3 regions of the Marinobacter sp. ANT_B65 genome follow, and region 2 is predicted to be linked to each of the others. Evidence: predicted binding sites of a transcription regulator. Region 2 holds the regulator's gene; each other region holds the start of a gene.

Region 1 (7,602 bases), 530 kb from region 2:
GCTTCGGGCTTTGGAGCCCGGCCCCAGATGTTCTACCTGCACCCCTGGGAGATAGACCCGGAGCAGCCACGTTACAATAATGCAAGTTGGTTCTCACGTTTCCGGCATTATACTAATCTGAATAAATGCCACGATCGCCTTGAGCGATTACTTGAGGATTTCAGGTTCGGAACCGTCAGCGAAAGCTACAACGCTTACGAACCAGACAAAACCCTGCTGCGCAGCGATCAGTTGATCCGCCTCGCCTGAGTCAGAGACAGGAACTGTAAATGTATCTGGAATTTTTCGGTCTCCACAGACACCCCTTCCGCATTACTCCGGAAGATGATTTTATTTACATGAGCCAGCAGCACTCCCGTGCTTATGTGTACATGTCTTCGGCGATCTGGAGCTCGGAAGGCTTTGTGGTTATCAGCGGTGAAATAGGGTCTGGCAAAACGACGCTTCTGAAGAAAACCATCCGCAACCTCGAAGGCAATCTGAAACTGCTCAACATTTCCTATACCAACCTGGAATCCAGGGACCTGTTTGGCCTGATTCTCCGTAAAGCCGGAATGAAGGTGGAAGACGAAAGCAAAGTCGCCATGCTATTCCAGATCACAGATTATCTGGAGAAAATGGCTGCGGCGGGTACTCCGGTGGTTCTGACCATTGATGAAGCGCAGAACCTTACCCGGGAAAACCTTGAAGATGTTCGCATGCTGGCAGGAATGGAAAGCATGGGAGGGCCCTCCATGCGGGTTATCCTGCTGGGCCAGCCTGAGCTGAAACAGGCGGTTCTGGACATTCCTCAGCTTGCGCAACGGGTAAAGCTGTTCTTCCACCTGGAAGGGCTCAGCCTTGCTGAAACAGCCGAATATATCGACTACCGGCTTCTGGTTTCCGGCCACGGCGGTAACAAACTGTTCGATAGCGACACTGTTCGCGAAATTCACAAGCTCAGCAAAGGCATTCCGAGGCTGATCAACAAGCTATGTGATGGCATGATGATGTGTGCCTACTCCGAAGACCGTCCGTTTATCGACCCTCATGACCTCAAATCCATTCGCAAGGATTTGCTGGGAGACGAGCTTCCGCCGGACACACCCAAAACAGCCGAACTCAGGAAGCAGGAACACTCCGTTCACGAACAAAGCGGAGCCCATTCTGGAGACATGGCCGGGATAGCTAACGCGCTGGTACGCATGGCGGAAGCCTTGGAGCGAATTGACAGCCGCCTGGCCACTGCCTTCCCGGAGGAACCGCCACTCCAGAAACAGAATGTTGGCACGCCTGACAACGTGAAACCACTCTCACCCGGACGCAAAAAATAGGCGCAGCGGCAAAAAAAAATCCCGGACATGTCCGGGATTTTTTTATCAGAACCAGTCCTGACTGACTATTTCGATGCTCTTTTCCGCGCAGCACCAAGGCCAAGCAGCCCAAGCCCTAAAAGCGCAAAAGTACCGGGCTCAGGTACGGCAACAGAGCCGATAGTAACGTTATCCAACCCGTATCCATCGCCATTGGCGTTGGAGAAGATGCTCACATCGCCAAGCCCCGCAGCATCGAACAGACTGACATAAAACACATTGCCACTACCGAGCGAACTACCAAAAATATCACCGAAACTAAAATCCAGACCACCTATGGAAAAACGACCACTGGAATCGTTGGGGTCCGTCATGTAAAAGCCTATCGAGTTATACCCGGTAGTTGGCGAAATTGTCATTTCACTGGCATCCATACTGTCGAGCCACTGAGGCGAAGACAATGCAAAACGACCGTTGAATGGAGAAGTTGCCGAACTCAGAACAGCAAGACCATCTGCACAACTGTAACTACCGCTATTACAGGCGCCGCCCGTCCCGGGAGTAACGCTGGTGAAGGAACCAACGCCAAAAACCGAGTTAATTGTCGTGGCCTGATCGCCGGCTGCATAGCCTCTGTCAAAAGACTCGGTGATTACACTGCCGGAGAGCGATGACAGGAATGCCGCTTCAGCCGCAGTGGCGGCACTATACCCCTGGTCACTGATAGTCAGAACTGGCACGGCGCTGACCAACGAAGACACACTCAATGCTGCCACTGCCGCTACTACTTTAATTGCTGTATTCAACGATCGTACTCCCTGGTGTTCAGATTCAGCCGTTTATATTCTCGACACTGAAAAAAACAAAAGCACGATTCATGCCATCATATTTACCTGTTGTTATTCATAGACTTAAAAGTCACCTAATATATATGCTGTAAATAATCCTGACACCAAAACCACTAAACCGGGTGATATTCCAGCCGCCCTTCTTTTTAAACTACAAACAACTCCACAAAGTCATGAACGTATGCCGATTCAAGCGACTGCTGATCATTACAAATGTTGAAAATCTCCAGACACCTCTGCCCTGCGAAGCGGGTGGCAAGATTTTCCCTGAACTTGTCTTTTAACAGAGGAATACCCTCTTTTCTGCGCCGGCGGTGCCCAATAGGGTACTCCACCGCAACTTTATCTGTGCTGGAGCCGTCCTTAAAGAACACCTGGACAGCATTTGCAATAGAGCGCTTGTCAGCCTCCAGATATTCACGGGTATACCGCTCATCTTCAACGACCTCCATCTTTTCCCGCAGCGTATCGATTATCGGATGAGCCGCGTGAAAGCCGTCTTCGTAGTGCTCTGCGTTAAGATTGCCAAAAATAAGTGGTACTGCAGTCATATACTGCAGGCAGTGATCGCGGTCAGCGGCATTCGCAAGCTTGCCCTGCTTGGAAATAATACGAATGGCAGACTCATGTGTGGTTATAACAATCCGGTCAATTTCGCCAAGCCGGTCTTTAACCTGAGGATGAAGCGTTACTGCAGCCTCGGCGGCCGTCTGAGCATGGAACTCCGCAGGAAAGGAAATCTTGAACAGAATATTTTCCATTACGTAGGAACCAAACGGCTGAGGCAATAAAAACTGGCGCTTGTCTTCTGGTTTGAGCGCCTGATCTCTGTTTGTTTTTGTAAACAGCACATCGTAAAAGCCCCACTGGGGAGCCGTCAGCACTCCGGGAATACCCATTTCTCCGCGCATGGCAATATCTGCAAGACGAACGGCCCGAGAGGTGGCGTCACCAGCAGCCCAGGATTTACGGGAACCGGCATTGGGCGCATGGCGGTAGGTTCGAAGAGCCTGCCCATCTACCCAGGCGTGAGAAAGCGCAGAAAGCAGTTGTTCCCGGTTCGCGCCCATGAGCTTGGCGGTGACTGCAGTGGATGCAACTTTCACCAGCACAACGTGATCCAGCCCAACCCGGTTAAACGAGTTCTCCAATGCCAGAATACCCTGTATTTCATGGGCCATGATCATGGCTTCCAGAACCGAGCGCATGGTGAGAGCCTCCCGGCCCTCTGCAACGCGTTTCTGGGACAGGTGATCTGCAACAGCCAGAATAGCACCCAGATTATCTGAGGGATGCCCCCATTCGGCCGCCAGCCAGGTATCGTTGTAATCCAGCCAACGTATGATACAGCCAATATCCCATGCTGCCTTTACGGGGTCGAGGCGGAATGACGTACCCGGCACCCGGGAACCATGAGGCACTACCGTACCCTCAATCAAAGGCCCCAGGTGTTTGGTGCATTCAGGAAAACGCAGTGCGAGCATTCCGCACCCAAGGGTATCAATCAGGCAGTGGCGGGCCGTGCTCCAGGCGTCGTCGCTGTTAATCCGGTAGGTGAGCACATAATCCGCAATTTTCTGCAGCACCACATCGTAATCAGGGCGTTCGTTCAGATCGAATGTTGCTGACACAGGACTACTCTCCTTTGTTTACTTGCTACCAATGGAGTCTAGCTTCTTTGACCGGAAATTCAGTGTACACAGGCCCGACATGCCGGCTCGATACCCTGAAAACCGTCAGGTAATTTAACACTTGTTTGAACTTTTGATCCTGAAGTTATTTTCACCTTACTGATTTAAATGAATATTCATATATTGGCCCCTTGCTTGCTACAACATTAGTGCAGGCGTGAAGCCTCTTAACGCCCAACTGCACACCGGGCAAAAAATAGATAAGGACGAAACCAATGAGCAGGAAATTTCAATTCGGTGGACGTATCGCAGGCGCGTCAATGGCGCTTGTTCTTTTGGGTGGCGTTGCAAACGCAGTTGCCGCACCAGTCACTTTTTTCGGCGAAGATCCCGCCACAACCGGGGTACTGGGACCTAACTCTACCCAGGCCAGAAATGACTTCCTTTCAAACCTTTCTGGCGTGGGAAACGAAGATTTTGAATCCTTCTCCGCCGGCGACAGCTCACCCCTCGGCCTGAGCTTTCCCGGCAGTGGAGGTGCTCTGGCTGCGACTATAACCGGCACAGGCGACATTGGCACCTCAGGTCCCGGACGCTTTCCAACATCCGGAGTCAATTACTGGGAAGTCACCACGGGAGCCTTTACGATTGATTTTACGGATCCGGTGAGCGCCTTCGGCTTCAACGGTATTGATATCGGGGACTTTGTGACCGCTCAAATGATCCTGAACCTCACCAACTCCTCTGGAGAGACCTCAGCGCTTACGGTTCCCCATTCTCTGAATATCCCGAATAGCGCTAATGCAACTCTGTTCTTCGGTTTTTACGATCTCGAGGAAACATACACCAGCATTGCATTTACCAATGCCGGCGGGGGTGACTATTTTGCATTCGATGATATGGTAATCGGCGACCTTGGTCAGATTACACCAGATCCGGATCCGCAGCCGGTTCCAGAACCATCAACTCTGGCACTGCTGGCGATGGGTTTGATTGGTTTCGGAGCAAGACGCCGTTTTTTGGCGCGTCGCTCCTGACAGGACCTGATGCAGAGTCTCAGCAATTAAACTGACTCTCCTGGAAATGAAAGCCATTTGGTCGAAAGACCAAATGGCTTTTGCTTAAAAGCTATCCTCTGGAACCCTTACCCAACCTTCCATAAGAATTCGGGCACTACGGCTCATAATGGCCTTGGTGGCTGTCCACTGACCATTCACTTCTTTAGCTTCTGCACCTACCTGCAGCGTACCCGAGGGATGGCCGAAGGTAACGGATGTGCGATCACCACCACCCGCCGCCAGGTTTACCAGTGTTCCCGGAATAGCTGCTGCGGTTGCGATTGAGACTGCAGCTGTACCCATCATGGCGTGATGAAGCTTGCCCATGGACAGTGCGCGAACCAGCACATCAATATCACCTGCAGCAATCTTCTTCCCGCTTGATGAAGTGTAGTCCGCCGGTGGTGCTACGATGGCTACTTTCGGGGTGTGCTGCCGGGATTCAGCTTCTTCAATGTTCTGGATTAACCCCATCTTTACAGCGCCGTACGCACGAATAGTTTCAAACATCGCCAGGGCTTTGGGGTCGCTGTTGATGTCGTCCTGCAGCTCCGATCCTTTGTAGCCAACTTCCTTCGCATTGATGAATACGGTTGGAATGCCGGCATTGATCATGGTGGCTTTCAGGGTACCAACGCCCGGAACTTCCAGCTCATCCACCAGATTACCGGTGGGGAACATGGAACCTTCGCCGTCGGCCGGGTCCATGAACTCTACCTGCACTTCGGCTGCAGGGAAGGTTACGCCATCCAGTTCAAAGTCACCGGTTTCCTGCACTTCACCATTGGTGATTGGCACGTTGGCAATGATGGTTTTACGGATATTTGCCTGCCAGATGCGAACAACTGCCGTGCCATTTTCCGGGATGCGCTCTTTTGCCACGAAGCCACTATTAATAGCGAAGGCGCCGACGGCTGCAGTGAGGTTGCCGCAGTTGCCGCTCCAGTCCACAAAAGGCTTATCAATGCTTACTTGCCCGAACAGGTAATCCACATCGTGATCCGGCTGGGCACTTTTGCTCAGAATAACGGTTTTGCTGGTACTGGATGTAGCGCCGCCCATACCGTCAGTCTGCTTCTGGTAGGGATCGGGGCTGCCAATAATGCGCAACAACATATTATCCCGCGCAGGGCCAGGGGCCTGGGCTCTCTCCGGGAGATCGTTCAGCCTGAAGAACACACCCTTGCTGGTGCCGCCACGCATATAGGTAGCGGGTATTCTGATTTGGGGAGCCTTGCTCATCTTGTTGCTCTCACTCTTAGCAATGACTGGTTGAATACAAGGCCTGGCTCCGGATAGCAGCCAGGCCTCATTTTCACGCTGCGCCTTCAGATTCCAGGAAGTCCTGGGCAAAACGCTGCAGTACGCCGCCAGCTGAGTAGACAGACAACTCCTCTGCGGTATCCAACCGGCAGATCACCGGCACCCGTTCGGTGCTGTCGTTCTTGCGATGGATTACCAGAGTCAGCTTCGCACCTGGCGCAGCCGTGCCTTCTACATCAAAGGTTTCTGTACCTTCAATATCCAGAGTTTTGCGCGTTGTGCCTTCCTCAAACTGCAGGGGCATCACACCCATACCAACCAGGTTGGTACGGTGAATACGCTCAAACCCTTCAGCAGCAATCGCTTCAACACCTGCCAGAGCTACGCCTTTCGCAGCCCAGTCACGAGACGATCCCTGGCCATAGTCTGCACCGGCAATGATGATCAGCGGCTGCTTACGCTCCATGTAGGTTTCAATGGCTTCCCACATGCGGGTGACCTTGCCTTCCGGCTCAATCCGCGCAAAAGAGCCCTGCTTCACATTGCCGTTTTCATCCAACACCATTTCGTTGAACAGTTTCGGGTTGGCAAAGGTAGCACGCTGGGCGGTCAGGTGATCGCCACGGTGGGTTGCATACGAGTTGAAGTCGACCTCGGGCACGCCCATTTTATGCAGGTATTCGCCGGCAGCACTGTCCATCATGATTGCGTTGGACGGAGACAGGTGATCGGTTGTGATGTTGTCCGGCAGAACAGCCAGTGGGCGCATACCCTTGAGAGTCTTCTCACCAACCATGCCACCTTCCCAGTATGGAGGGCGGCGGATGTAGGTACTCATCTTGCGCCAGTCATAAAGAGGATTAGTGTTGGCTTGTGCATCACGGGTAATGTCAAACATCGGAATGTAGGTGCTGCGGAACTGTTCCGGCTTCACCGATTTTTTCACGATGGCGTCGATTTCCGCGTCATCCGGCCATATGTCTTTCAAAGTGACCGGATTTCCATCTTTGTCGTAACCTAACGCATCCTTTTCAATATCGAAGCGGATGGTGCCTGCAATCGCATAGGCCACAACCAGGGGTGGCGAGGCAAGAAACGCCTGTTTGGCGTAGGGGTGAATCCGGCCGTCGAAGTTACGGTTGCCTGAAAGCACGGCTGTCGCATACAGGTCACGATCTATGATTTCGTCTCTGATAGCCGGATCCAGTGCGCCGCTCATGCCGTTACACGTAGTACAGGCAAACGCCACTACACCAAAGCCGAGATTTTCCAGCTCAGGCAGCAACTCAGCGTCTTCCAGGTACATCTTGACAGTCTTGGAACCCGGAGCCAGGGAAGACTTAACCCAAGGCTTACGGGTCAGGCCCAGTTTGTTGGCGTTGCGGGCAATCAGGCCAGCAGCCACCATATTACGAGGGTTGCTGGTGTTGGTGCAGCTGGTAATGGCAGCGATGATAACAGCGCCATCCGGCATTTTACCTTCTTCCTGTTCCCACTCACCCGCTATACC
Region 2 (7,602 bases):
ACCATGCCGATAAACAGTCCCGACACAACAACAATAGCCAGCGACAACACACCAACGGAGTACAGTTGTCGCATTAACAACGGAAAACCGACTACCGGACGGGGAACTCCTGACAGCACCCCTGCGAGAAAGCGGCCTGCACGACCAAAAGAGATGACCATACTGATTCCGCTATGCCCCAGGGAAGCAATTTTGTCGATCACAAAACACCTCCTGCAAGCCCGAAATCCTCTGTTGCGGCCAGGGCGGGATAATGGAACGGCACCGGGCCGTCAGGATGCCCCTGCAAAAACTGCTGTACCTGCTCAGACGGATGACCCTCCAGCTCCGCCGGCGTACCCGCGCCAATGATTTTTCCATCTGCAATGATGCAGGCGTAATGACAGATACTCAGCGACTCCTTGACATCATGAGATACCAGAACGCTGGTGAGCCCCATGGAGCTGTTAAGATCACGGATCAGCTTCACCAGCACACCCATGGCGATCGGATCCTGCCCCGCAAATGGCTCGTCATACATAATAAGTTCCGGATCCAGAGCAATGCTGCGGGCAAGCGCAACTCGCCGGGTCATGCCGCCGGACAGCTCGGATGGCATCAGATTGCGTGCGCCCCGCAGGCCAACAGCTTCGAGCTTCATCAATACAATATCGTGAATCATGTCTTCCGGCAGGTCGGTGTGCACGCGCATGGGGAATGCCACGTTCTCGAATACGCTCAGATCCGTGAACAATGCACCGCTCTGGAAAAGCATGCCCATTTTTTCCCGCAATGAGTAAAGTTCCTTGCGGCGCAGATCAGGGACCGAGTGGCCGTCTACCATGATACTGCCGGAATCTGGCCGCAACTGCCCCCCTATCAAACGCAGGAGCGTGGTTTTCCCGGTACCGCTGGGCCCCATGATGGCGGTAATTTTCCCACGGGGGATCTCCATGGACACGCCGTTGAAAATGCGGCGCCCGGAGCGGGAAAATACAACATCCTTCAATGATATGTACGAGCTCAAACCCATAGTTCTTACCTTTCAGCCCATAACCTTCAGCTTACAGCCCGCAGCCTCTGGCTCTTTATATGGCGATATCATAAACACCCCTGACTCTCAGAGAGCGGCTACATTATGCCAAGAAACCCGCAAGCTCAATCGCTTGATCCCAAAATGTACTGATCGCAATGATCAGTTCTACCGAACTATCCCGGCAATTCTCTCATTAACTCTCTGATGAACTTGCAGTAACCAGACTGCCCCGGCTGCGGGAAATGTTATACTCCGCCAATCTATGCGCAATCCCGTCGTTCAAGACAAAGCATCAACGAGAAAGCAGGCCATTCGCCCGATGACTGAATTTAAAACGTACGACTTCCGAACCCCCGCACTCCAGGCTATTCGTATCGAGCGCGATGCAATCAGCGCCCTGGAAAACCGTATCGACAGCCATTTTATACGAGCCTGCGAAGTGATCATGGCATGCCGGGGCCGGGTTGTTGTGACAGGAATGGGAAAATCCGGACACATCGCCAACAAAATCGCGGCTACTTTTGCCAGTACCGGAACACCGTCATTTTTTGTTCACCCCGGGGAAGCCAGCCACGGCGACATGGGCATGATTACCAGCCAGGATGTGGTTATTGCTATTTCCAACAGCGGCAACACCAGTGAAGTAATTACCATTCTGCCACTTATCAAGCGCATGGGCGCACCTCTGATCAGCATGACCGGCAACCCGGACTCCACACTGGCAAAAGAAGCTGTAGCAAACCTGGATGTGAGCGTTAAAACAGAAGCCTGCCCGCTCGGTCTGGCACCAACATCCAGCACAACCGCAACCCTGGTAATGGGTGACGCCCTGGCCGTTGCCTTACTGGAAGCCCGGGGATTCAGCGCGGAAGATTTTGCATTCTCTCATCCTGGCGGCAGCCTGGGGCGGAAACTTCTGCTGCGCGTAGCCGACATCATGCACACTGGCGAGCGCATACCCAAAGTAACGGAAGACACCACGCTGAGCGGCGCACTGCTTGAGATCTCCAGCAAAGGTCTGGGCATGACCACGGTTGTAAACGCCACAGGCGCAATGACTGGCATTTTTACAGATGGTGATCTGCGTCGAACCCTGGACAAATCCATTGATGTTCATACCACGCCTATGCGCGATGTAATGACACAAAACGGCAGAACCATTCAACCCGAACAACTGGCTGCAGAAGCACTCAATATAATGGACGAGCTCAAGATCAATGCGCTTCCTGTTGTTGATGAGAGCGGCGCTCTTGTTGGCGCAATAAATATGCACGACCTGCTTCGCGCCGGTGTGCTCTGAGGGGCAGGTTAATGGGCGATCTGAAGAAAAACTCAATGGGTGATCCAAGGAGCCATTTTAATGACCAGTCTTCATAGCCCTCTGGAAGCAAGCTGGCCGGTTACTCTACTGGCTAAAGCTGCACGTATCAGACTTGTTGCGCTGGATGTTGATGGCATCATGAGCGACGGCAAAATCTACTTCAGCGCCAAAGGCGATGAGCTGAAAGGTTTCAATATTCTCGATGGACTTGGGCTGAAACAGATCATGGCAGCCGGAATCGAAGTAGCGGTCATCACCGGCCGCAGCTCGCCACTAACCGAAAAACGCATGAGAGACCTGGGAATACCTCATCTGATGCAAGGTCGCGAAGATAAAAAAATCGCCCTGCAGGAACTGGTTAGCACTCTGGACATCAGGCCAGAAGCTATCGCTTATATGGGCGACGACCTGCCGGATCTGCCAGCAATTCGTTACGCTGGCCTCGGAGTAACAGTCCCGAACGGATACTGGCTGGTGAGAAAGCACGCAGATTACTGTACCCGGGTTAGCGGAGGCGAGGGCGCAGTAAGGGAGCTTTGCGACCTCCTGCTGACAGCGGGGGGCAAGCTTGGCACGACACTGGCCCCCTACCTGGAGCCATAACCATGGCACAGAGCGAAAGGCAAAGCCTGCTCTCCCTCATGGCCTTGGGAAACAGACCCAGGCTGCGCATGCTTGCACTCGCCGCCACTATTGCCGCAGCCTTTTTTCTGCTGTGGCAAAGTGACGAGCCGGCAATAACCAGCTATAGCGATGCACGGCAACTCCGGGGCGTAGCAGAACCTGATGGTTTTGTAATCAACGGCAGCTACACATCTTACGATGAAGCAGGCCAGCGCAAGATTGTTTTTACAAGCCCTCGCATCGAACAGTTTGAAGAAGAAGACCTGGCTACCATGGAGTCACCCAGCGCAGAAGTGTTCGGTGCAAATGAGGCGGAGCCCTGGATCCTCAAAGCCGAGAAAGGCAGCCTGCTGCGGAGTGCAGACTTGCTATACCTGACCGGTAACGTTCGTGTAACACGTACAATCGGTACCCGCAAAGCGACACTGACCACTGAGAGCCTGACCCTGGATAACGATCAGGGCAAAGTCTATACCGATGACCTTGTAGAAATAACTGATAGCATGGGCACTACCCGGGCTAAAGGCATGAGCGCGTGGATTGATGAACGTATTCTGGAACTTAACTCCCAGGTGGAAGGACGCTATGACACCGTCAGATAATTCATTGCACAAGGTGCTTGCGGCTCTCTTGGCTGCAAGCCTGGTCAGCCCGGCCCTGGCTTTCGATCTCGATTCCGGTACACCTATAACTGTCAGCGCAGACAGCGCCCGCCTGGATGATGGCAAGGGCATTGCCACCTACACCGGAGCGGTTGAACTGGTTCAGGGCAAAACCCGCCTGACGGCGGAACGGGTGGTACTGTACCGAAGCGCCGAAGGCCTCAACCGTATCGAAGCCAACGGCTCCCCTGCCCGTTACCAGCAACCTGTTACCAGCGGTGAGGGTGAAACCGACGCCAAAGCCCGAAACATCACCTGGTCTGCTTCCGACAAGCAACTCACCTTTGAACGGGAAGCCGTAATTGAGCAGAATGGCAACGTATTTCGCGGCGACATTATTCATTACGACACCGAGCAAAGAGTAGTCACAGCAGAAGGCGGCAGGGATACCGGCGCAGGCCCGGGCCGGGTCGAAATGGTCATCCAGCCCCGAGGCAGCAGCAGTGACTCCACCAAATAGCAGAAAACAGGGATCCAATGGCAGTTCTCAGAGCGAGTAACCTGGCAAAAAGCTATAAACAGAAAAAAGTGGTCATTGATGTCTCACTGGAAATTCGCAGCGGCGAGATCGTAGGCCTGCTCGGCCCCAACGGCGCCGGAAAAACCACCTGTTTTTACATGATTGTGGGGCTGGTGAATGCTGACAATGGCCGTATAACCATAGACAGCCAGGACATCACGCCACTGCCCATGCATGGCCGGGCCCGCAAAGGCATTGGCTACCTTCCGCAGGAAGCATCTGTATTCCGCAAGCTCTCAGTGCGGGATAACATTATGGCGATTCTGGAAACCCGTAAATCCCTCAGCCGCACTGAACGTTTGAGTAAACTCGAACAACTGCTGGAAGAGTTCCACATTACCCATATCCGCGACAGCCTGGGCATGGCACTCTCCGGCGGTGAACGGCGCCGGGTCGAAATTGCCCGCGCCCTGGCAATGGAACCGGCTTTCATCCTTCTGGACGAGCCGTTTGCCGGGGTAGACCCCATTTCCGTAAGTGATATCAAACAGATTATCCGCCACCTCCGGGACAAGGGCATAGGCGTTCTGATCACAGATCACAACGTGCGTGAAACACTGGATATCTGCGAGAACGCTTACATAGTTTCCGGAGGCCACATTATCGCTTCCGGAAACTCCGAAACCATACTTGCCAATCAACAAGTTAAAGAAGTGTATCTTGGAAATGAATTTCGCCTTTAGGGTCTGTTTTCGCTCCGGAGCATGTCCCTTCGATTGTTTTGCTGACCGGGAGCAAGTAAACTCGGCAAAGAACTTGCTAGGGTAATCTATAGGGGCGGCAAGTAGCCGACATACATAGATTTTTTGGCCAATGCAAGAAATTCAGAGCAGGTAAGTGTGACGGATCCTGAGCGATGGTTATGAAAGCCTCATTACAATTAAAGCTGGGTCAGAGCCTGACAATGACGCCCCAGCTGCAACAGGCGATCAGGCTTCTGCAGTTATCAACTCTCGATCTCCAGCAGGAAATCCAGCAAGCCCTGGAATCCAATCCCCTGCTGGAAAATTCGGAAGATGACGAGCAGATTGAATCGCCTTCAGCCGACAGTGATCAGAATCAGGATAGTTCCGCCGTCGAAATGTCCGCTGAAGCGACAGCTGATACACCCACCTCCGACTGGGATGAGAGCGAAACCGGCCCGGACTGGCAGTCTGAAAACGAAATCCCGGATACACTTCCCGACGATCTGCCCGTTGATACCGCATGGGAAGACGTTTATCAGTCGGCCCCTGCCCCCGCTGCACGGAATGATGACGAAAACGACCATGATTTCGAAACCAGAAACTCACCAACCGAAACCCTGAGAGATCATCTGGAGTGGCAGCTCAACCTGACACCTTTGAACGAACGGGATCAGGCCATTGCTCACGCCCTGATGGATGCAGTGGACGAGCGCGGGTACCTCACCAGCCCTGTTGAGGACATCTATGCCGGCCTGACCGACGATACAGATGAGGACCCCCTTGAGATAGATGAAGTAGAAGCCGTTTTACGCCGGCTGCAACACTTCGATCCACCGGGAGTTTTTGCCCGGGATCTTCAGGACTGTCTGCTGATCCAGCTCAACCAGCTACCACCGGAAACTCCCTGGCTTGCCCAGGCACGACTCGTCATCACCCATTACATAAATCTGCTGGGCAACCGTGATTATGCCCAGCTGCTCCGCCGCAGCCGCCTCAAGGAAGAACAGCTGCGTGACGTGCTTACCCTTATCACCGGCCTCAACCCGCGCCCCGGCGACATCATAGACCGGACCGAGCCGGATTATGTCATTCCCGATGTCATCGTTCGCAAGCACAATGGCCGCTGGCGGGTAGAGCTGAATCCTGAAATTGCTCCGCGCATACGCGTAAATGCCAGCTATGCTTCACTAATAAGGCGGGCCGACAGCAGTGCGGATAACACCTATCTTCGCGACCAGCTCCAGGAAGCCAAGTGGTTTATAAAAAGCCTGCAAAGCCGGAACGAAACTCTGCTGAAGGTTGCCACGCGTATTGTTGAGCATCAGCAGGGATTTCTGGATTATGGGGAGGAGGCAATGAAGCCACTGATCCTCTCGGATATTGCCCAGGTTGTGGAAATGCACGAATCCACCATTTCCCGTGTAACCACACAAAAATACATGCATACACCGCGAGGCATCTTTGAACTGAAGTACTTTTTCTCCAGCCACGTCAGTACCGACGAGGGCGGCGAATGTTCCTCAACAGCGATTCGCGCCATGATCAAAAAGTTAATTGCTGCAGAAACACCTAAAAAGCCGTTGAGTGACAGCAAGATTGCAGCCATGCTTGGAGAACAGGGAATCAAGGTTGCGCGACGCACAGTTGCAAAATATCGTGAGGCGATGCACATTCCGCCTTCGAACGAACGCAAGCGTCTGGTCTGAACCAGGCACTGTTTACGGGTTCTCAAGAATTTCGCTGGCGCAATAACAGGTGTCAGCACCCAGGCCGGGCTCCCAGAGCCGGAACGGATAACAACAGGAGACGTCTATGCAACTTAATATTTCAGGCCATCACGTAGAACTGACTCCCGCCCTGAAGGATTATGTGTCTGAAAAGTTTCAGCGACTGGAGCGGCACTTCGACCACATCAGTAACTGCCAGGTGACCCTGGAAGTAGATAAGGTTCGTCAGATAGCGGACGCAACACTCCACGTGGTTGGTGGTGAGATTCACGCAAAGGCGGAAAGTGAGGATATGTACGCAGCTATCGACGGACTCATCGATAAGCTTGACCGGCAGATTCTCAAGCACAAAGAAAAGAGTGTAGACAGGATGCAGGGGAACACCGCCCGCTAGGCGGCTGTTTTCAGGCATGTCATCTCATCAGACTGCGGCGCGGACAACGTGTCGCAGTTTTTTTTAACGGAAGCACGGTCGATTCATGAGCGACACATCCCTGACAATAGACAACATTCTTGCGCCGGAACTGACCCAGTGCAAGGTACCCGCATCAAGTAAAAAGCGGGTTCTGGAGTTCATTGCCGAGCAGATCCGTCAGCACAATGATTCACTCGGCGAGAGCCAGATCTTCAACAATCTGATCGCTCGTGAACGGCTGGGCAGCACCGGAATCGGCCAGGGGATCGCCATCCCCCACTGCCGTCTGGAAGGGCTCGAACATGTAATTGGCGTCCTGATAACGCTGGAAGAAGCCGTCGAGTTTGATGCTATTGACAACCAACCGGTGGATCTCGTGTTTGCACTTGTTGTGCCCAAGGAAGCCACCAGCGAACATCTGGAATTACTGAGCCAGCTCGCAGAGAAATTCAATGAAAGCACATTTTGCGACAGCCTCAGGCAATGTGAGGATGCTCAGACACTTTACCAACGCATGACGGCCGAAAACGGCTGATACCCACTCTGGCAACAGGCTGTTTCACCATGAAGCTGATCATCGTCAGTGGCCGGTCCGGTTCCGGCAAGAGTACAGCTCTTCACGTACTGGAAGA
Region 3 (7,602 bases), 130 kb from region 2:
TTGGCACATACAGCGTATGGACGTATTCGCCGAACTTCATGATCTGCACGCCGCCGGTAGAGACATCCGCATTGCGGCGCAGAAGGTTGAATAGACTGATACGGGTATAACGGGCAAATCGCTCGTTGATCATCTCCAGCGTGGGCATCCGACCGCGGACGATACGATCCTGGCTGGCAAGATCGTATGATTTTACGCCGGTTTCGTCAGCGTCTTCATAAGTATCAATGTCACCGTCATCCACGCCGTGGAGGAGCGCATCAATTTCATCCTGTGACAGTAAATCCTGCATACTTTGTCCTGCCGCTGAAAAACCTTGCCCGGGCCCGGGCTCTATTGAACTCGCTACTTCAAGCTCTATTGCACTACAAAATTCCTCAAAAGCACCTGATCGACGCCGGGCTCGCCCTCCTGCTCCAGCACCTGATTCACCGTTGTAAGCATACTCTCTACCAGAGCCCTCCGGCCTTCCGGTGTCTGCAGCTCAGTAAAATCACTGTTACCAAGCACCATAACCAACTGGCTCTTGATCAGAGGCATATGCAGCTGTGCTGCCGAGAGCGCCTGAGCGTTCGTTGCGCCCAGAGCTACGTATGCCTGAGCATAACGCTGGCGCCCTTCACTCTGCACCGTCGTGACCAGGGCCTTTTCAATTTCCAGATAAGCGCTCGGAGTAAAAGTCTCGACCGCAACATCATTCTGGCCTGCCGGATCCTCACCCATTCCGGGCAACCCGCCCCCAAGAAACCACAAGGTGCCCGCAACAGACAAGGCGATCGCCAATACGACCACCAGCGTTACCAGGATAATCAGTTTCAGTTTACCTTTCTTGGCCGGTGCTGCCGCAGGTGCGTTATTTTCTGCCATAGTGTTTTTCGCCAGAAATCCGTCAGTGGAAGCTCTTTTCCATGACCTTTACAGATTGACTGCAAAGGGCGGGCCAAAAGGCCCAACCCTTCCGCTCAGAACCGCAGTTTAGCGTTGCATGAAAGGATGGGCAAAGCAGATTGGAAAGGAATGCCCACAGAAATGACGCAGGCGCTCAGGCAAAAATGTCAACAGCGCCGTTCCAGCTCAGGTCAAGACTGCCCCCCTGAGCCTCCGCGTCACTGTTTTCGGCAGCAGAGAGCTCAGTGCCCGCGCCAGAAGATGAGCCATCACCTTCACCTGTACCCTGCCCCCCGTGCTGGTTCCGCGCGTTGTCAGAAACATCAAACTGGGCCAGAGAAAGACCTTGTTCACCCAACATGTCGCGCAAACGATGGGAATGCAGCTCCAGTTGATCCCGCACTACCGGGTTAGCCGCATGAACAGTGATATTAGCCTGGTCATTATGAACGCGAACCCGAACTTCCATTGGCCCCATATCAGGCGGGGTGAGATGGATCTCGGCCACAGAAAGATTTTTGGCTGTCAGCCAACTGAGTTTCCCCATCAACTTGTCCCCCCACTCGGCATGGTTTACAGGAACATCGACCGATGTCGCGTAGCTCCTCAGGGGCACCTGCGCTTCTGCCGTCAGCTTACTGGCGGAATTTCCAATGCCCTGTTGAGAAACCAGCTCCATGGTGGCTTCAAAGCGGGTACCTGTCAGCAGGCTGGAAGAGCTCAGGGCGCCGGCTTTCTCGCCGGTGGCCGACAGCAGGCCGTCGGTTATTTGCGACCCTGCATTCACACCGTCAGTGCCGGGCTTACTCCCGACAAGTCCAGCAAAAAGTCCAGCACCCGGAATTGCGGCAGGATTATTGGCAACACTACCTGCCACAGCAGTTTGCCCGGTTACAGGCAACAACAGAGCCTGCAACTCTGCAAAGGTCAGCGGAGTCGCAGTGGCTTCCATTTCGAGAGCTACCTCCGCGACATTTTCCTTTCCTGTTACTTCATCACCGACCGTTTCGCCTTCAGTCGCAGCAACTTTGTTATCAGCCTCGCCCGATTGATCGTTTTTCCGGGCCGGCTCAGCCTCGGTTGCTGATTGCGCCTGGTCCTGTTCTTCAGAGTTTCTGGCGTCAGTTTTCCGCTGATCGACACGTTTTTGCTCCGCACGAGAGACAGATTCATACCGGCTTTCACCGATATCATTCTCTCGATCGGAACCGGGTTTTGATACGCCGGGATCGTTCTGGATTCCGGGCACCTGAGTTTGGGGAAGAACCATCTGTGCCATGGCAACCTCTTGCCGCTTTTAATCGGTAGCCCACTGTTCAGTCCGTTTCAGGGCTGAAATTCAGGCTATTTCCGAAACAACTGCAAAAGCGATGCCATTCACACACTCAACCTTGCGGGAGTTTGTTACCACCTTACATATTTATCCGACACTGCGGCCTATCAGGGAATGAAATGCCTCGGTAACTCTTTGAAATTCTGCATCAATGTCTTCAATGACAGCAGGAGCCTCGTCCAGCTTTTCACTCTGACCGACTCGTTCTGCTTTCAGGCAAAGCTCTCCAAGGCGAGGGGCTCCGATATTGATGCTACTGCCCTTGAAGCTGTGAGCGGTTTTCGCAAAAGCATCTGAATCCTCGTTCGCCACAGCTTCTTTCAGGCTTTCAACCCGCTCTTTCGAATCCATGAGATAGGTCTCGATCAGTATCGGGAACTCATCCTCCATGACCTCTCTGAGCTCTGCCAAAGCTTCTTCATCAAGGTGTGGTGTATCAACCATGACCAACTCCCTTGCTCCTGTAAAATGTCGATTAAAAGTACCAGTCATAATTAATTTCCACCCGGTTCCCCTGTTCATGGAACCTGATAGATTCAGCCAACTGTTTCAGCAGCATCAAGCCACGCCCCGCATAACGGGGCCCAATCTGTTCCATCTCCGTGGATTGCAGAACGGGATGATTCTGAAAATCAAAGCCCTGACCGCTGTCTTCGCAAATAACTCGCAGGCGCCCGCCCCACTGCATGGGTTCATGATGAAAACTGAACCTGATGTAGTGATCGCTCACCCTGCTCAGGCGCAAGGCACGCTCGGAATAGTACCGGCCAAACCCCTCCGGGGTATATTTCCATTCAGAAGGCAGTTCAAGCACGCCATGCTCCAGCGCGTTATTATACAGCTCCGAGAGCAGGGTATATATCTCCCCGCTCTTGCGCCGCAACCCAGGCACTTCCATGCAGATATGCAGCAGCAATGGCAAGGGGTTGAACTCTCCCAGAGAGTGTTCCCGGACTTCATACATGCACGTCCATTCAGCGGGGCCGGCCAGAATGGAAGGTACTGCCCCTGCAGGCAATGCAGCAAACCCTTCCTGATAATCCATTTCCACACAGCAAAGTGTAAGGTCGTCTCCGAATTTCTGGCTCCCGGTAAACCGCTGTATCCCACTCATAAGAGCATCAAACGGATGTCGCCCGGTGGTATCCAGCCCCTCAACCGCAAGCCGCACACCGCGCTCACCAAAGAGCTCACCGCTTTCATTACTGCATTCAAGCACGCCATCCGTCATCAGTAGCAGCCTGTCACCAGGGCAGGTCCTGATGGTTTCCATTTCAGCGTTGAACTGTCCGGCATTCAGAATACCCAGCGGTAAATGCCGGGATGGCAGACGAAACAATGCAGCAGAAGAGCCCACCAGCCAGCCATCAGGCAAACCACCATTCCATACTTTCAGCTGACTTAACTCAAAGTCTGCCTCAACCATCACCCCACAGCAGAACATGTTTTTCGGCAGTATATGTACAAGTTTCTGATTGATTTCGCGAATAATATCGGCCCCATCAAAACCTTTGCGAGCCATGCCATAGAAGGTTTCCGCAAGAGGCATGGCTCCCATGGCGGCGGGTAATCCGTGGCCGGTAAAATCACCTGCAAAAACAAGCATCCCACCAGCTGGGCGAGGTGAAGCAAACAGAACATCGCCACTGAAGATCGACAAAGGAGACGCGTGATAGCGGATATTGGGCGCATCCAGACACCCGGTGTGTGCAACGTTGTCAAAGACCCGCCGCGCCATATGCTGCTCTTCAAGGAGTTGCCGGTTACGCTCATGCATCAGATCTCTCTGCTCCGACAGAGTCTGATGCATCAGGCGCATCCGGTTAAAGGCATTGATCTTGGCCTCGATCATTACCCGGTTATAAGGTTTACTGAGGAATCCGTCGCCCCCGGCCTCAAGGCATCGTGCCAGATCTTCTGCTGCTGAGAGGGAGGTAATAAAAATCAACGGCACCATGCGTTCACCCGCACACCGTTTAATCTCCCGCGCGGCTTCCATCCCGTCCATTGCAGGCATCAATGCGTCCAAAAGGACGATATCCGGCTGCTCTGAATGGAAAAGCGCAACCGCCTCATGACCGTTAGCCGCATCCAGCACATGGTGACCAAGGCGCGTTAACAGGGTTTTCAGAATCAGTCGATCACTGTCACTATCATCTGCGATGAGAACTTTCAGAGGGCCGTTTGCTGCGGCACTGTCTGCATCGGATTCCGTGGCGGGTACATCCATGAAAGGTTCCGGCTGCCTGAGCAATTACCGAATTGTGAACAATTGCTCGAAGTTGGAAATGGTGAGAATCTTTCGGACATCGCTGTTGCAGTTTTCAATGGCGATAGTGGCATTATCACCTCCTGCATAATCCCTCAGCAGAAGCAGCATGCCGAGCGCGGAGCTGTCGAGATAGGTTGCTTCAGACAAATCCACAACATAGCTATGGATACCCGTGCCACCGTGCTCGTATGCATCGCGAAAGGCCTGATGAGTGCTGAAATCAAAACGGCCTTCAATCCTGATAATCAGAGTTTTACCGTCGTGACCACGGCGGGTATGGATCGGCATCCGCTAAACCTCCGGAGGTATTCACTGAAACTCCCAGCCGCCATATGCTGGCGCGACTGATGTTTTATAAGAATAGACCAGCGCTGACAGATTGCATGAAATTACAGTAACTTCAAACCCGTCATTACCGGCCGCGGCGTGAAAAAGCGCGCCCTGCAGCCTCATCAGACAGTTTCTGTTCCTGCATATCCCGTGCGTTTTGTTCTTGCTTACGGCAGGATTCGATGTACTTCTCCATGCCTCGCCGACGCTCCCAGGCCTGTTGCCATTCGCTGCGGCGAGCCTCGTAAACCGCTTCAGCCTGAACCAACTGTTTTTGTTGCTGCAGAATAACCTGATCAAGCTGCGCAATAAACGCCTGCCATGCCTGCAAACGGCTCACCTGCACCACACCATGCTGGCTATTGCGAATCTGATCCCGGTATTCCTGCTGGTAACGATTAAGATTTTCTACCTGGCCCTTATGCTGCTCCATCAGTTCCCGCGCCTGCCCCATGAGCTCCAGCGCTTTCTGTTCCTTGCGCTCTTCCAGTGAAAGCACCACACCCAGGCGTTGGGACCGTAACATTAACCAGCACCTCGATTTGTATTGGCAGCTGCGGGATCAGGAACTGCGGATTTGCGACGTTCCGGTGAACGGCGCTCGGGCACCACAGACAACAACCCCTCAATACTCTCGGCCAGGGAAGCACGCTCATTGAGACCCTGCTGCAGAAACTGGCGCATATTCCCGATATGGGTTATGGCAAAGTCGGTTTCAGGGTCAGAGCCCTTCACATAAGCCCCAACGCTGATCAGATCCCGGGCCTGCTGATAGCGCGAATAGACCTGTTTGAAACGCTGGGACCGGGCAAAATGCTCGGTTTCGGTTACCTGTGGCATAACCCGGCTGATCGAAGCCTCTACGTCGATGGCCGGATAATGCCCCTCTTCTGCAAGCCGCCGCGAGAGAACAATGTGTCCATCCAGAATCGCCCGTGCTGCATCCGCAATCGGATCCTGCTGATCATCGCCTTCTGTCAGTACAGTATAAAACGCTGTGATGGAGCCACCCCCAGGCAAACCATTGCCGGTGCGCTCCACCAGCTGAGGCAGCTTGGCAAATACGGAAGGCGGATAACCTTTTGTAGCCGGAGGTTCCCCGACGGCCAGCGCTATTTCGCGCTGGGCCTGGGCGTATCGGGTAAGCGAATCCATCAACAACAGTACCCGCTTGCCCTTATCCCGATAGTATTCAGCAATCCTGGTGGTGAGCATGGCCGCTCGCAGACGCATCAAAGGCGAATCATCAGCCGGTGCGGCAACCACAACCGATCTTGCCAGGCCTTCCTCACCAAGAATATCTTCTATAAATTCCTTAACCTCCCGGCCCCGCTCGCCTATCAGCCCAACCACAGTTACATCGGCGTCGGTAAACCGGGTCATCATTCCCAACAGCATACTTTTACCTACGCCACTGCCGGCAAAAAGACCAAGGCGCTGACCCTGGCCTACAGTCAGCAAAGCGTTAATCGCCCGGATACCCACATCCATTGACTGCCTTACCGGCGCCCGGTTCAGTGGGTTAATAATTTCGCCTGTAAGCGGAACCCGCGCCTCCGCCTGGAGTGGGCCTTTGCCATCAAGAGGTTCACCACTGCCATTTACCACACGGCCCAGCATAAGCGGGCCAACAGGAACGCGGCTTGCAGCAGACAATGGAACTACTCTGGCACCCGGTTTCAGGCCCTCAATGGCAGTCAATGGCATAAGGTAGACCTTGTCATCCTCAAACCCTACAACTTCAGCCTCGACGGTGCCGGTGCCCTCACCTTTGATAACACAGCGATCACCAACTACCATCGGGCAGCCAACACATTCCAGAGTCAGCCCTACCATTCTGGTCAGGCGACCTGACAGCTCCGGCTCGGGTTCGGTCCGCAGGTATGCTTTATATCGATCCAGGCGATCAGCCAGGGAGGACGTCATCACGCTTGCCTTCGTTGGGGTTATTCCTGGCGGGCTCGCTTTCGATAGATATGTCTCCGACAGAGGGCTCTTCAACAGCCTCTTCATCAGGGGTTTTATCAGGTGAACTCAGAACATCCCGCTGAAAGTCAGTCAAATCCTCCATCAGGGCGCCCAGCTCTTCGGGCTCACCGTTCGAGTCATCATCTGTCTGCTGTTCCAGCATGCTCTGCACAGCGCGCTGAAAGCGCTTTTCGACGGTAAAATCGACGAGGCTGTTGCGGGTTTCAACCCGGCAACCTCCAGGCAGAATACTGTCATCCTCCACAACGGAGGCCGCCGCTTCAAAACGCTCTGCCACTTCGCGAACTGCGCTGCAGTCATCCGGGTGAACATGAATCCGGACATTGTCTGCCGTAGAAGGCAACGCCTCTACCGCCCGGCGTACTACCTGCCGGATCTGTGAGGAATCTATGCTCAGTTCACGGTAGACAACGGCCCTGGCAAGCACCATGGTGAGATTAAGAAGCGAAGTTTCAAGTTCATCCTGGTGCTGACGGATGGGCAACAAGAGTTCTTTCAACAAGAGTTCAAGACGATCCAGATTTGCGGCTACTTCTGCCCGTGTTTCATCATAGCCTTCGCTGTGTCCACGCTCCCGGCCCTCAGCCAGACCTGTTTCCAGCCCTTCCTTGTGGCCCAGTTCATAACCTTCCGCGCGGCCTTCCTGCAACCCCTGTTCCCGACCTTCATTCAGGCCGTCTTCCCGCGCCGCCTGACGGATATCGGCAAGATCGCCTGCCGTCAGAGGCTTGACATCACGCTCTTCCTCACGGGCAACCTCATTACCGCTGGCGTCCAGCAACGGAAGTTC

Evidence for each region. The regulator sigma-54, encoded in region 2, starts transcription at its own class of promoters, with help from an activator protein. The targets are predictions, from matches to a motif close to ANTGGCATNNANNTTGCTNT.
Region 1: the regulator sigma-54 is predicted to act here: its motif matches at 3,954-3,973, upstream of CPA50_RS06590 (PEP-CTERM sorting domain-containing protein).
Region 3: the regulator sigma-54 is predicted to act here: its motif matches at 2,247-2,266, upstream of CPA50_RS04720 (flagellar hook-length control protein FliK).

What each region holds. Positions count from the first base shown of each region.
Region 1 is NZ_NXGV01000001.1:1,390,383-1,397,984, reverse strand. Features, by position in the region: gene CPA50_RS06610 (XrtA system polysaccharide deacetylase) at 1-249, shown strand, start outside; gene CPA50_RS06605 (ExeA family protein) at 270-1,313, shown strand; gene CPA50_RS19625 (PEP-CTERM sorting domain-containing protein) at 1,379-2,098, opposite strand; gene prpD (2-methylcitrate dehydratase) at 2,287-3,771, opposite strand; gene CPA50_RS06590 (PEP-CTERM sorting domain-containing protein) at 4,047-4,808, shown strand; gene prpF (2-methylaconitate cis-trans isomerase PrpF) at 4,893-6,071, opposite strand; gene acnD (Fe/S-dependent 2-methylisocitrate dehydratase AcnD) at 6,145-7,602, opposite strand, start outside.
Region 2 is NZ_NXGV01000001.1:861,568-869,169, reverse strand. Features, by position in the region: gene mlaE (lipid asymmetry maintenance ABC transporter permease subunit MlaE) at 1-203, opposite strand, end outside; gene CPA50_RS04125 (ABC transporter ATP-binding protein) at 200-1,012, opposite strand; gene CPA50_RS04120 (KpsF/GutQ family sugar-phosphate isomerase) at 1,335-2,315, shown strand; gene CPA50_RS04115 (KdsC family phosphatase) at 2,376-2,939, shown strand; gene lptC (LPS export ABC transporter periplasmic protein LptC) at 2,942-3,562, shown strand; gene lptA (lipopolysaccharide transport periplasmic protein LptA) at 3,546-4,082, shown strand; gene lptB (LPS export ABC transporter ATP-binding protein) at 4,100-4,825, shown strand; gene CPA50_RS04095 (RNA polymerase factor sigma-54) at 4,999-6,534, shown strand; gene hpf (ribosome hibernation promoting factor) at 6,641-6,949, shown strand; gene ptsN (PTS IIA-like nitrogen regulatory protein PtsN) at 7,035-7,505, shown strand; gene rapZ (RNase adapter RapZ) at 7,535-7,602, shown strand, end outside.
Region 3 is NZ_NXGV01000001.1:995,451-1,003,052, reverse strand. Features, by position in the region: gene fliM (flagellar motor switch protein FliM) at 1-292, opposite strand, end outside; gene fliL (flagellar basal body-associated protein FliL) at 358-867, opposite strand; gene CPA50_RS04720 (flagellar hook-length control protein FliK) at 1,043-2,167, opposite strand; gene CPA50_RS04715 (Hpt domain-containing protein) at 2,309-2,665, opposite strand; gene CPA50_RS04710 (fused response regulator/phosphatase) at 2,697-4,451, opposite strand; gene CPA50_RS04705 (STAS domain-containing protein) at 4,476-4,781, opposite strand; gene fliJ (flagellar export protein FliJ) at 4,906-5,349, opposite strand; gene fliI (flagellar protein export ATPase FliI) at 5,349-6,749, opposite strand; gene CPA50_RS04690 (flagellar assembly protein FliH) at 6,730-7,602, opposite strand, start outside.